One region of the Massilia sp. BAP21 genome, then DNA from elsewhere that is predicted to be linked to it. Evidence: predicted binding sites of a transcription regulator. Region 1 holds the regulator's gene; each other region holds the start of a gene.

Region 1 (2,916 bases):
GGCGCCTGACGAATGAACTGAACGGCCCCTTCATCTCCTACGACAACCGCAAGGAAGTGGCGGCCGTGCGCAACGACGCCAGCGGCGAAAGCAAGGTGGGCGGCGGACGCGGCACCCTGATCATCGCGCCGCGCAGGACCACGCCCGCAGCGGCACCAGCGCCGGCGGGGAAATGAGCATGATGGGAGCAAGCGCAGGCAGCACCCTGGTCGTGCGGGGGCTGCAGAAAAGTTACGGCAAGCGCCTGGTGGTGCGCGACGTGTCGCTGGAAGTGGGCTGCGGCGAGGTCGTTGGCCTGCTCGGCCCGAACGGCGCCGGCAAGACCACCTCGTTCTACATGATCGTCGGCCTGGTACCGTCGGACGCCGGCGCCATCGAGATCAACGGCACCGACATCTCCAGCCTGCCGATCCACCGGCGCGCGGTGCTGGGCCTGTCCTACCTGCCGCAGGAAGCCTCGGTGTTCCGCAAGCTGACGGTCGAGGACAACATCCGCGCCGTGCTGGAACTGCAGCGCGACGACAACGGCAAGTCGCTCTCGAAGGACGCCATCAACGAGCGCCTTGATTCGCTGCTGGCCGAACTGCAGATCGAGAAGCTGCGCGAGAACCCGGCCCTGTCGCTGTCGGGCGGCGAGCGGCGCCGCGTGGAGATCGCGCGCGCGCTGGCCACCAACCCGCGCTTCGTGCTGCTCGACGAACCGTTTGCCGGCGTCGACCCGATCGCCGTGATCGAGATCCAGCGCATCGTGCGATTCCTGAAGGAGCGCGGCATCGGCGTCCTGATCACCGATCACAACGTGCGCGAAACCCTCGGCATCTGCGACCGCGCCTACATCATCAACCAGGGCGCCGTACTGGCCTCGGGCCGCCCCGACGACATCATCGCCGACGAGTCGGTGCGCCGCGTCTACCTGGGCGAGCACTTCCGCATGTAATCGAGGTAACGACACCGCTTTGAACCGCAGTTGAACAGTAAGAATCGATGAAACAATCCCTGCAACTCCGGACATCGCAGCACCTGGCCCTGACGCCGCAGCTCCAGCAATCGATCCGCCTGCTGCAGTTGTCCACGCTCGAACTGCACCAGGAAATCGAGCAGATCCTGTCCGACAATCCCTTGCTGGAGCGGCTCGACGATCCGCTCGACCGCTCGGTGCGCCTGCTGGCCGACGGCGCCATCAACAGCGCACCCGCGCAGGGCGAGGCACCGGCCGCGCCATCGAACGAGGAAAGCGCGCCGGCCAGCGCCGACGCGCCCGAAGGACTCGACGGCGGCGGCGACCATGAACACGGCGAGCCGGGTGGATCCGACAGCGACTGGGGCGACAGCGGCCGGGCCTCGGGCAACGGCGAAGACGAGGACGGCCGCCCGCAGCTGGAAGCCGGCGGCATCACGCTGCGCGAACACCTGTCGGAACAGGTGCGCGTGACCAACCTGAACCTGCGCGACCGCGCCCTGGCCGAGCTGGTGATCGACGCCATCGACGACAATGGCTACCTGGAAGAACAGCTCGACGAGATCCACGCGCGCCTGCCGCAGGAACTCGAGGTCGAGATGGACGAACTGCGCTGCGCGCTGGCGCTGATTCAAAGTCTCGATCCGGTGGGCGTCGGTGCGCGCAGCGCGGCCGAATGCCTGGCGCTGCAGATCCGCCGCATGCCCGGCGTGCCGCTGGTGACGCGGCGCACGGCACTAAAGATCGTCGAAGGGTATCTGACCTGGTTCGCGCAGCGCGAATTCAACAAGCTGAAAAAGGCGCTCGACTGCGACGACGAAGACCTGCGCGAAGCGCAGGCCGTGATCCGCCAGTGCCATCCGCACCCCGGTGCCGCGTTCGCATCGAGCACCTCGGACTATGTGGTTCCGGACGTTATTGTCCGGAAAACGAAGAGCGGCTGGGGTGTGACCCTGAACCACGAAGTGATGCCGCGCCTGCGCGTGAACCACATGTACGCGGCCTTGCTGAAGGGCGGGAAAGGCGAAGGGCAGATGAGCGCGCAGCTGCAGGAAGCGAAGTGGCTGATCAAGAACATGCGCCAGCGCTTCGATACCATCCTGCGTGTTTCCGAGGCAATTGTGGAGCGCCAGCGCAACTTTTTCAGCCATGGCGCGGTTGCCATGCGGCCCCTTGTGCTTCGCGAGATAGCTGATACACTAGGCCTACACGAGAGCACAATCTCTCGCGTAACCACGCAGAAATTCATGCTGACCCCGCACGGCATGTTTGAGCTGAAGTATTTCTTCGGAAGCCACGTCGCCACCGAAGCGGGGGGCGAAGCATCTTCGACGGCGATCCGGGCTCTCATCGCGCAACTGACAGGAGCAGAAGACCCCAGGAACCCATTATCCGACAGCAAGATCGCGGAAATGCTCGGTGAACAAGGAATGGTCATCGCACGCCGCACGGTTGCCAAATACCGTGAGGCACTGAAAATTCCTCCAGTCAGTCTCCGCAAATCCTTGTAACGGCGGCACCCTCGCGCTTCCTGCGCGGCGCGGCAGCCGCCACCTCTTCAAAGGAGTGTGTATGAATCTCACTATCAGCGGTCACCACCTCGACGTTACTCCCGCCATTCGTGAATACGTACAAAACAAGCTTGAGCGCATTACCCGCCACTTCGATCAAGTGATCGATTCCCACGTGATCCTCGCGATCGACAATCTTACCGAAAAAGAAAAAAGGCAGAAGGCCGAGATCAACTTGCGCGTCTCTGGCAAGACCGTGCACGTGGAAAGTGTGGCGCAAGATTTGTACGCTGCGATCGATCTGTTGATGGACAGGCTGGACCGGCAAGTGATGAAGTACAAGGACATGCTCAAGAGTCATAGTCGCGACGCACTCAAGCGTCTCCCTGAAGGCGGAGAGGCAGCCGCAGCCTGACAGGCCGGCCAGCACCGTCTGAACGAGGGCGC
Region 2 (2,916 bases), 640 kb from region 1:
CAGGGCCATGGCGCGCGGCGCCGAGCCGATGCCCATCTGCAGGCCGTACAGCAGGCCATACAAAGCCTGGGCCGCATCGAGCTCGCCCGTGTTCAGGCGGTCGCGCATGGCCGACCACGAGTGCTGGCGTTCCAGCACCAGGCGGATGCCGTACTTCTCGTCGAAGCCGAGTACGGAGGCCATGACCAGCGGCGCGCAGTCGGCCAGCGGCATGAAGCCGATCCGCAGTTCCGTCTTTTCCGGCCGGTCGCTGCCTGCCGCATAGGCTCCCTGCCCGCCCTGCCCCTGCAAACCCGTCATGTCTGTCCTTTCGCAGCCGGGGCCTGGCCCAGCAAATCCTCGACGTCGAGGATGCGCTGCGCAACCTCGGCCAGTCTCAGGTTCTTGTTCATCGCCAGGCTGCGCAGGCGGCCATAGGCTTCTTCTTCCTTCAGGCGGTAGCGCGCCATCAGGACGCCCTTGGCGCGCTCGACCACCTTGCGTTCGGCCAGCTTCTGGCGCGTGTCGGCCAGTTCGCCCAGCAGCTGCTGCTCGCGCCGGAAGCGCGCCAGGGCCACGTCGAGCACGGGCCGCACGCGCTCGGCCTGCAGGCCGGCCACGATGTAGGCCGAGACCCCGGCCGCCATCGCTGCCTCCATCGCGGGGGCGCTGTGGTCTTCGGTGAACAGGACGATGGGGCGGCGTGCGTCGCGCGTGGCGATCACGATGTGTTCCAGTACATCGCGCGCATCGGATTCGCTGTCGACGATGATCAGGTCCGGCTGCAGCTGGGCCACGCGCTCGGGCAGGAAGATGTCCGGCGGCAGCGAGGCGACGATGTCGTAGCCCGACTCCAGCAGCCCGATGCGCAGCGCCGTGTTGCGCTCGTGCCGGGCGGCGAGCGCGGCATCGTCATGGCCGGATGTGTCGGCGGTGACGACGACGATGCGCAGGCTGCGGGGTGGGTGGCTGGATTTCATGCCGATGAGGAATGCAAGAAGCGGGCCACACTGGCCTGACCGCCTGCTGCATGATCTCACCGCGAAATTGACCGTACGGTGGGCACGCCGTGCCCACGCGGTACGGACGCCTCCTTTTGAACACGTGCCTCGGCTTGTCGCTCGCGAGGCATCACCCGGCCACGGTCTGCCGGCGGCTCACGGGTATTGCGCGAGCGACGCCTCTCCGCACGTAGCCGCCGGATGTGTGCGTACCGCGTGGGCACAGCGTGCCCACCTTACGTCCATCATACGTCCAGGGTACAGAGGCCTCTCGTAAGCAATCGACGCATCATGCGGTTTTGTTGCAGTCGAGATATATCAGCCGTCAATATCGCCGCGTGTGACAGGCAGCAGATCATAAGTACAGTTTATCGCGGACATCATGAACATAAAGTTTGTTTATGAATCGGATCGTTCTATACTGCAACGCAACATCGCCGTATTGACCAACCACCGCGCTGACCAGCGCAAGAAAGGTTTGACCATGATCACTCTCGAATACCTGCCAGTTGGCCTCGCCGTTCTCGCCGTCGTTGCACGCATCGCCATGTTCCTGCCGCGCCAGCCGAAGTCGCAGAACCAGGCTGCCTGAGCCACTGCAAATAGTTCAAACGCCCGTGTAAACACAGCAATACGCGGGTAACAATTCTTGCGGATTATTCATCCGCGAACTGCCCCGTCGCATGGTGGCTGAGCTAGAATGCATTCGCAATTTCTAGCCAGAAAGCTATTTCGCTAACCAACCACCATTCACGATGCGACTTCCTGTACTGACGATTCTTGCCGCGTTCACGGCCTCATCTGTCGCCTTCACGGCGGCTGCGGCGCCGACGCCCATCACCCTCGACCAGGCCATGGCCAACCCCGACTGGATCGGCAACCCTGCCGAACAGGCCTGGTTCAGCTGGGACGGCAAGCAGGTCTTCTACAAGCAGAAGCGCACCGGCTCGCAGCTGCGCGACACGTTCGAGGCCGTGCAGGGCGGCCAGCCGCGCAAGGTGGCCGACGCCGAGCTGGCAAAGCTCGATAGCCCGAACGTCGTCTATAACCGCAGCCACACGCGCGCCGTCCTGGTGCGCAACGGCGACCTGTTCGAGCGCGACCTGAAAAGCGGCGCCCTGGTCCAGGTCACGCGCGGCGTCAAGGCCGAGGACCCGCAGTTCTCGAGCGACGAGCGCGCCGTGCAGTTCCGCATCGGCCACGAGTGGTTCAGCTGGGACCGCGCCAGCCGCGTGCAGGGCCCGGTCGCCCTGCCGCGCGCCGCGAAAGACCCGGCCGCGACTGACCCGGACGCCCTGCGCGACATGCAGCTGCGCCTGATCGCCACCCTGAAACGCGCCAAGGACGACCGCGACGCCGGCCGCGCCCGCGCCGAGGAAGAACGCCGTGCCGACCCGACCCGCGCACCCGCCCCGATCTACCTGGGCGACAAGCTCACCATCGAAGGCAGCGCGCTGTCGCCCGACGGCCGCTGGCTGGTGGTGGTCACCGCGGCAAAAGGCGGCGACAAGGGCCGCGTCGGCAAGATGCCGCGCTACGTCACCGAATCGGGTTACGAGGAAGCCGACGACGAGCGCACCCGCGTCGGCCGCAACAACCCGGCGCCGCATGCGCTGAAACTGATCGACCTGGCCACGAATACGGTCAAGGACATCCCGTTCGACAGTCTGCCCGGCATCGGCACCGACCCGCTGGCCAAGCTGCGTGCCGACGCCAAGCTCGATCCGCTCAAGGGCAACCGTCCGCTGCGCATCGCCGACCGCGCCGACGCCGTGCGCTGGACCTTCGACGGCAAGCAGGCCGCCGTGATGCTGCGCGCGGTCGACAACAAGGACCGCTGGATCGCCACCATCGACCTGCCGAACGCGAAGCTGAAGCCGGTGCATCGCCTGAGTGACGAAGCCTGGGTCAACTACGACAACGCCGATTTCGGATG
Region 3 (2,916 bases), 2.1 Mb from region 1:
GCGTAGAGCACCAGGATGCGGTGGTTCGGCATGGTGGCTGAGTAGTGATGTTGTACGAATTGTACAAGCAGGCCGCCCGCCGCGCCGGTCATCCATACGGGCATAAAAAAACCGGGCTGCACAGGCAGCCCGGTTTCGTCGTTGCTTCCGGCTTAGCGCCGGAACAAGCGTGATTTAGAAGGCGAAAGCGACGCCGGCCACCAGCTTGGTGACATCGCTGTCAGGCTTTTGCACTTCCAGGCGGCCGGTGACGACCGGGGTGAAGGAGTAGCCCAGGCCCATGCCGTACAGGGCGTTCTGCGAGTGGTCCTTGAGCTTTTCGCCGTCGAACTTGGCTTCGCCATTCAGGCGGTTGTAGCCGATGCGGCCGTACAGGCTGAAGCCGTTCGACAGCGGGACGCTGCCGATCAGCGACACGTCGATCTGGTCGAGGGTGGTGTCGGCGCGGTAGCCGCCCAGGTTGACATCGGTGTCGGCCAGGCGGTGGTAGCCGCCTTCGACCGCGAGGTTTTCGTTCAGCTTGTAGCCGACGAAGGCGCCGTAGCCGCCCTTGTCGTCGAAGCCTTCGACCTTGGTCGAGGACACGTCGACACCGGCGTAGAACGGGGTCTGTGGTGCGGCGATGGAGACGGACGATGCGGCGACGAGGGCTGCTGCGACTGCGATTTTCTTGAACATGGTAATGCCTTTTCTTGCGGTAAAACGGAAAGGGCCGAAACGCCATGTTTCGGCCGGGGCCGGATTATCGCACGAACATGCTTTTCTTGCTGGCAACGCTAAATTTTGTGTTTTCGAATCGCTCGGAAGCAAGCGTATCGATGGGCAATGCTGGCCATAAACGAACAAAGGCGCCCAAGGCGCCATTGCGGGAAAACTTGATACAGATCAGGCAGTTGCGGCGCCAAGCGCCTTGGCAGCGCGGCGGCGGCGGTTGGCAAAGCCCATGAGCATGGCGCCGCCTCCCAGCAGCAGGGCAGTCGCTGGCTCAGGTACTTCGCCTGCGACTTCCGCCGGCGTGTAGTCGAAGGTGATGGTGCCGAAGTTCCAGCGGCCATCCGGGTTCACGCCGAAGTCGTCGAAGTCTTCGAAGAATTCGAGGCGCAGGATGCCGTCGACGCCGACATTGAAGGCCAGGCCGAACTCCGTCAGGTCAGCCGAGTCGGCAAAGCTGCCGGTACCGGAAAAGAGCAGGCCCACTCCCGGGTTGAAGAAGACGCCTTCCGTGCCTTTCGAGTTAGTGAACGCCAGGCCGAGTTCGTCCAGCCAGCTTGGGCGGTAAGCGGTGACGTTGATGTCGTAGCTGATGCCGGTGACCAGCGAATTGGCCCCGATATCGTAAGTCAGGACGGTATTACCCGGGTCGCCGATTTCACCGACGCTGTCGATGTTGTTCAGATTGACGACCAACGGCACAGCAAAGACCGAGGTGGAAGCAAGCAGGGACAAGCTGACGAACAGGGCTTTCAGGGAACGCAGTGACATGGGAATCTCCGGTTAGGTTGAGCCCTGCGTGTGAGCAATTAGCATGCCAATATGTAAATATTTATTTATGTCATTGATTTCTAAGCGGAAAATTAACCTAACGAAATCTTGTGCGAATGCAATCGTAAAGATTTCCGACAATCACCATGCATAAAAAAACCCGGACCGTCGAAGGTCCGGGTTTTCAGGGGAATCCGGCCGGGCCGGAACCGCAAGATCAGAAGTTGAAGCCCACGCCAACCGCCACCTTGGTGATGTCGCTATGCGGCTTCTGCACTTCCAGGCGGCCGACGATCTGCGGGTTGAAGGTGTACGACAAACCGGCGCCGTACAGGACCTTGTCTTCCGAATCCGATTCCGACACGCGGACGTTGCCGGCGCTGGCCGATGCCTTGATCTTCAGGTGGTTGTAGCCCAGGCGGCCATACACGCCGAAGCCATTGCTCAGCGGCAGGGTGCCGATCAGCGACACGTCGGTCTGGTCGAACTTGGCCTTGGCGCGCGCGTCCAGGTCCCAGTAATAGAGGTCGGCTTCGGCCAGGCGGTGCCAGCCGGCTTCGATGGCGAAGTTCGGGCTCAGGTTGTAGCCGATGAAGACGCCGCCGCCGCCTTCGCGGTCTGCGCCTTCGATCTTGGTCGAGGAAGCGTCGACGCCGGCATACCATTGCGGCATTTGCTGGGCGAAGACGGACGAGGAAGCGACGACGAGGGCTGCTGCGGCTGCGATTTTCTTGAACATGATGATGGCTTTCTCACAAATCGGAAATCAGGCGGCACTCGGTGCCGCCATGCGTTTATCGCATTTGTCTTGCGTTTTGATAAACCAGGACAAACGGTATTGACGTTATGCCACATTCTGGTGCACTCAGACCACACATTCGGCAAGAAATGTCGTACTAAAACGACACTATGGTTGGAATACTAATAAAAAGGGGACGAAGGATAGCAATCCCCGTCCCCGCAGTCCGTGTTCGGACTTCCAGCCCTGCTATCAGATGTGCAAGGCGTGCCCCAGCGCGCGTAAGGCCGCTTCCTGCACCGCTTCACCCAGGGTAGGGTGGGCGTGGATGGTGCCGGCGATGTCTTCCAGCGTGGCGCCCAGCTCGATCGACTGCCCGAACGCGGCGGAAAGTTCCGAGACAGCGCGTCCCACCGCCTGCCAGCCGACGATCAGGTGGTTGTCGCGCCGTGCCACCACGCGGACAAAACCGTCCGTCGACTCGATGGTCATGGCGCGGCCGTTCGCGGCGAACGGGAAGTTGGCGCTGATGACGTCCAGCCCCGCCTTCTCGGCTTCACCCGGCGACAAGCCCACCACCACCACTTCCGGGTCGGTGAAGCACACCGCCGGAATCGCGTTCGGCGTGAAGTGGCGGCGCTTGCCCGCGATGATCTCGGCCACCATTTCGCCCTGCGCCATGGCGCGGTGCGCCA
Region 4 (2,916 bases), 2.1 Mb from region 1:
TCCCCCGGCCCCGACAACCTGATGGTCCTGGGCCTGGGCATGTCCAAGGGACGCAAGCAGGGCATGGTATTCGGTCTCGGTTGCGCGCTCGGCTGCCTGAGCCACACCCTGCTGGCCGTGCTCGGCGTGAGCGCCCTGATTGCCGCCTCGCCGGTCGCCTTTACCGCCCTGCGCATCGGCGGCGGCCTGTACCTGGTCTGGCTCGGCTACAACGCCCTGCGCAGCCAGGGCGGCTCGAAAGCCAGCGACGGCAACGCCGCCCCGCAATCGCTGCGCAGCCTGTTCACCAAGGGCCTGGTGGCCAACGCCATCAACCCGAAGGTCGTGCTGTTCTTCCTCTCGCTACTGCCGCAGTTCGTCATTCCCGCCAACGGCAACGTGCCCGGCCAGATGCTGGCCCTGGGCGTGACCTTCACCGTGCAGGCGGCGATCCTGTTCGGCCTGCTCGGCTACTTCGCCGGGGCGATTGGCGCCTGGCTGAACCGCAAGCCCGGCGCCGGCAAATGGCTGGACCGGATCGCCGGCACCGTCTTCGTCGCGCTCGGCATCAAGCTGATCGTCGCGCGCTGAAGCGCCGCAGCTCCAGCAGGCCCAGCCCCAGCCCAAGCAAGGCGAGGGACGCCGGTTCCGGCACCGGCGCCGGCGGATCGGTTTCCACATCCAGCCGCGCCGCGAAGAATTCGAGCGGGTCGCCCGGGAAGAAATCCTGGAACTGCAGCGTCCAGCGCCCGTACACATCCATGCCGTCAAAGGCGGACAACGACCCGGCCGGGCGGAAGCTGCCCGATGCCAGCTGCGGCCCGGCGGCATCCGGCGCCTCGTCGTCGAAATGCAGGCGCACGCGCCCGGCGCCGGCATTCCCGCGCGCATAGGTGTCGTAGGCGCGCACCAGGTCGACCGTGGTGCCGTCGGGCGCCACCAGCGCAATCGAAAACTCGTCTTCATACGGGATGCCGAAGCCGCGGCAGGCGCCGCCGCTCGCGCCGATCGGCGGATCGTCGCACTTGGCCAGGTCGAAGATCAGGTTCAGGTCGAGGATGGAACCGTGGTAAGTCACGTTGAGGCTGCGCGTGCCCTCGCTGCCGTCGAACAGGCCGTAGCGGGTATTGCTGGCAACAACGGTGGCGCCGGCGCTGCCGCTCACCAGGCAGGCAAGGAACAAAGCGGTAAGGCGGTGCGGGAACATGCTCATGGCTCTCCTTTCAGTTGACCAGGAAAGAAAAGCAAGTTCTACGCCCGTGACGGAAGCTTCCGCTAAATCAATGCCTTACGGAGAGATTGTCAAATCCCTCTGCGAGGGATGTAAAACTTGGCGACATCCGGCGGCCATTGAGCGCCCGGATGCACCCACGCCACTTCAGCGTTTCGCCGCCCCGCCGCGCGGCAGCAGGTTGTGCACGATCGCGCTCAGGCGCTCGACCGAGACCGGCTTGCCCAGGTGCGCCGAGTAGCCCGCCGCACGCGCATTCGCGATATCGCTGTCGCGCCGCATCCCGCTGATGGCAATTGCCGGCAACCTGGCCAGCGCCGGATTGGCGCGGATGCGGCGCAGGAATTCGTAGCCGTCGATCTCGGGCATCGACACGTCCGAGATCAGCAGATCGATCTGCTCGCGCTCCAGGATTTCCAGCCCTTTGCGCGCGCTGGTGGCCTCGAACACGGTCGCGCCGCCCGTCTCCAGCAGCGACTTGAAGATCAGCAGCATCTCTTCCATGTCGTCGACCACCAGGATGCGCAGGCCGGCCATGCTGTCTTCGCCCTCGCCGCCGCCGCCCGACAGCGGCGCGGCGTGGCTGTCGAGCAGCGGCAGCCAGACGCTGAAGCGCGCGCCCTTGCCGGCGCCCTCCGAGAAGGCCTCGACCCGGCCGCCGTGCAGGGCGACGATCTCGCGCACCAGCGCCAGCCCGATGCCCAGGCCGCCCTTGGTGCGCGTGGTCACCGAGACGCTCTGGCCGTACATGTCGAATACGTGCGGCAGGAAGGATGGCGCGATGCCCTGGCCGCTGTCGATGACGTCGATGCGCAGCAGGCCGTCGTCGCGCTCGACCTGCACCGCGACGCGCCCGCCCCTGGGCGTGAACTTCAGCGCATTGCTCAGCAGGTTCATCAGCACCTGCTCGATGCGCACGGCGTCGGCCATCACGTACAGGCCGTCGGCGCTGCCGGACAGCTCGATGGCGATGTCCTGCGACGCCGGATCGGCGCGCATCACCTCGACGATGCCGCGCACCACGAGGTCGGGCAGCACCGGCGCCATCGTCAGCGACAGCTTGCCGGTGCGCACGCGCGACATGTCCATCAAATCGTCGATGATCTTCGCCTGGCTCATCACCGAATTGCGGATGATGGTGGCGGCGCGCAGGAAGGCCGGCGACTGGCGGATTTCCGGCATGCGCGCCAGCAGCTCGACGTTAATATTGATCATGTTCAGCGGGTGGCGGAGCTCGTGCGCCATCACCGCGAGGAACTCGTCCTTCAGCGCCACCGCGTTCTCGGCGTCGGAGCGCACCGCCTGCTCCTGGCGCTCGCGCGCGGTAACGTCGCGCGCGATCTTCGCGTAGCCTTCCATGTCGCCGTTGCGCAGCGGGGTCGTCACGCCGCTGCAGAAGAAGCGGCTGCCGTCCTTGCGCAGGTGCCAGCGCTCGTCCTCGGCGCGGCCGTCCTCGCGCGCACGGCGCAGTTCGTCGGCCGGCACGCCGGCGGCGCGGTCTTCCGGCACGAACAGCGGGTCGAGCGGCTGGCCCAGCATCTCCTGCTCGCTGTAGCCGAACAGCGCCTCGGCGCCCTTGTTCCAGCTGGTCGCGCGGCCCTCTTCGTCCATCGTGATGATGGCGTAGTCGTTGGCGCTCTCGGCCACCATGCGCATGCGCGCCTCGATCGCACGCGCCTGCTCCTCGGCCTGGCGGCGCGCCGTGA

The links. The regulator sigma-54, encoded in region 1, starts transcription at its own class of promoters, with help from an activator protein. The targets are predictions, from matches to a motif close to TGGCANGNAANCTGCTTT.
Region 2: the regulator sigma-54 is predicted to act here: its motif matches at 970-987, upstream of ACWYRN_RS03215 (ANTAR domain-containing response regulator).
Region 3: the regulator sigma-54 is predicted to act here: its motif matches at 1,514-1,531, upstream of ACWYRN_RS22340 (PEP-CTERM sorting domain-containing protein).
Region 4: the regulator sigma-54 is predicted to act here: its motif matches at 1,221-1,238, upstream of ACWYRN_RS15295 (PEP-CTERM sorting domain-containing protein).

Annotation. Positions count from the first base shown of each region.
Region 1 is NZ_CM173596.1:1,388,682-1,391,597, reverse strand. Features, by position in the region: gene lptA (lipopolysaccharide transport periplasmic protein LptA) at 1-176, shown strand, start outside; gene lptB (LPS export ABC transporter ATP-binding protein) at 182-937, shown strand; gene ACWYRN_RS06080 (RNA polymerase factor sigma-54) at 985-2,469, shown strand; gene hpf (ribosome hibernation-promoting factor, HPF/YfiA family) at 2,531-2,884, shown strand.
Region 2 is NZ_CM173596.1:744,913-747,828, forward strand. Features, by position in the region: gene ACWYRN_RS03210 (CmpA/NrtA family ABC transporter substrate-binding protein) at 1-300, opposite strand, end outside; gene ACWYRN_RS03215 (ANTAR domain-containing response regulator) at 297-959, opposite strand; gene ACWYRN_RS03220 (hypothetical protein) at 1,363-1,572, shown strand; gene ACWYRN_RS03225 (S9 family peptidase) at 1,736-2,916, shown strand, end outside.
Region 3 is NZ_CM173596.1:5,074,202-5,077,117, reverse strand. Features, by position in the region: gene kefF (glutathione-regulated potassium-efflux system oxidoreductase KefF) at 1-32, opposite strand, end outside; gene ACWYRN_RS22345 (porin family protein) at 175-678, opposite strand; gene ACWYRN_RS22340 (PEP-CTERM sorting domain-containing protein) at 886-1,482, opposite strand; gene ACWYRN_RS22335 (porin family protein) at 1,700-2,221, opposite strand; gene lpdA (dihydrolipoyl dehydrogenase) at 2,474-2,916, opposite strand, start outside.
Region 4 is NZ_CM173596.1:3,463,055-3,465,970, reverse strand. Features, by position in the region: gene ACWYRN_RS15300 (LysE family translocator) at 1-570, shown strand, start outside; gene ACWYRN_RS15295 (PEP-CTERM sorting domain-containing protein) at 548-1,192, opposite strand; gene ACWYRN_RS15290 (CheR family methyltransferase) at 1,358-2,916, opposite strand, start outside.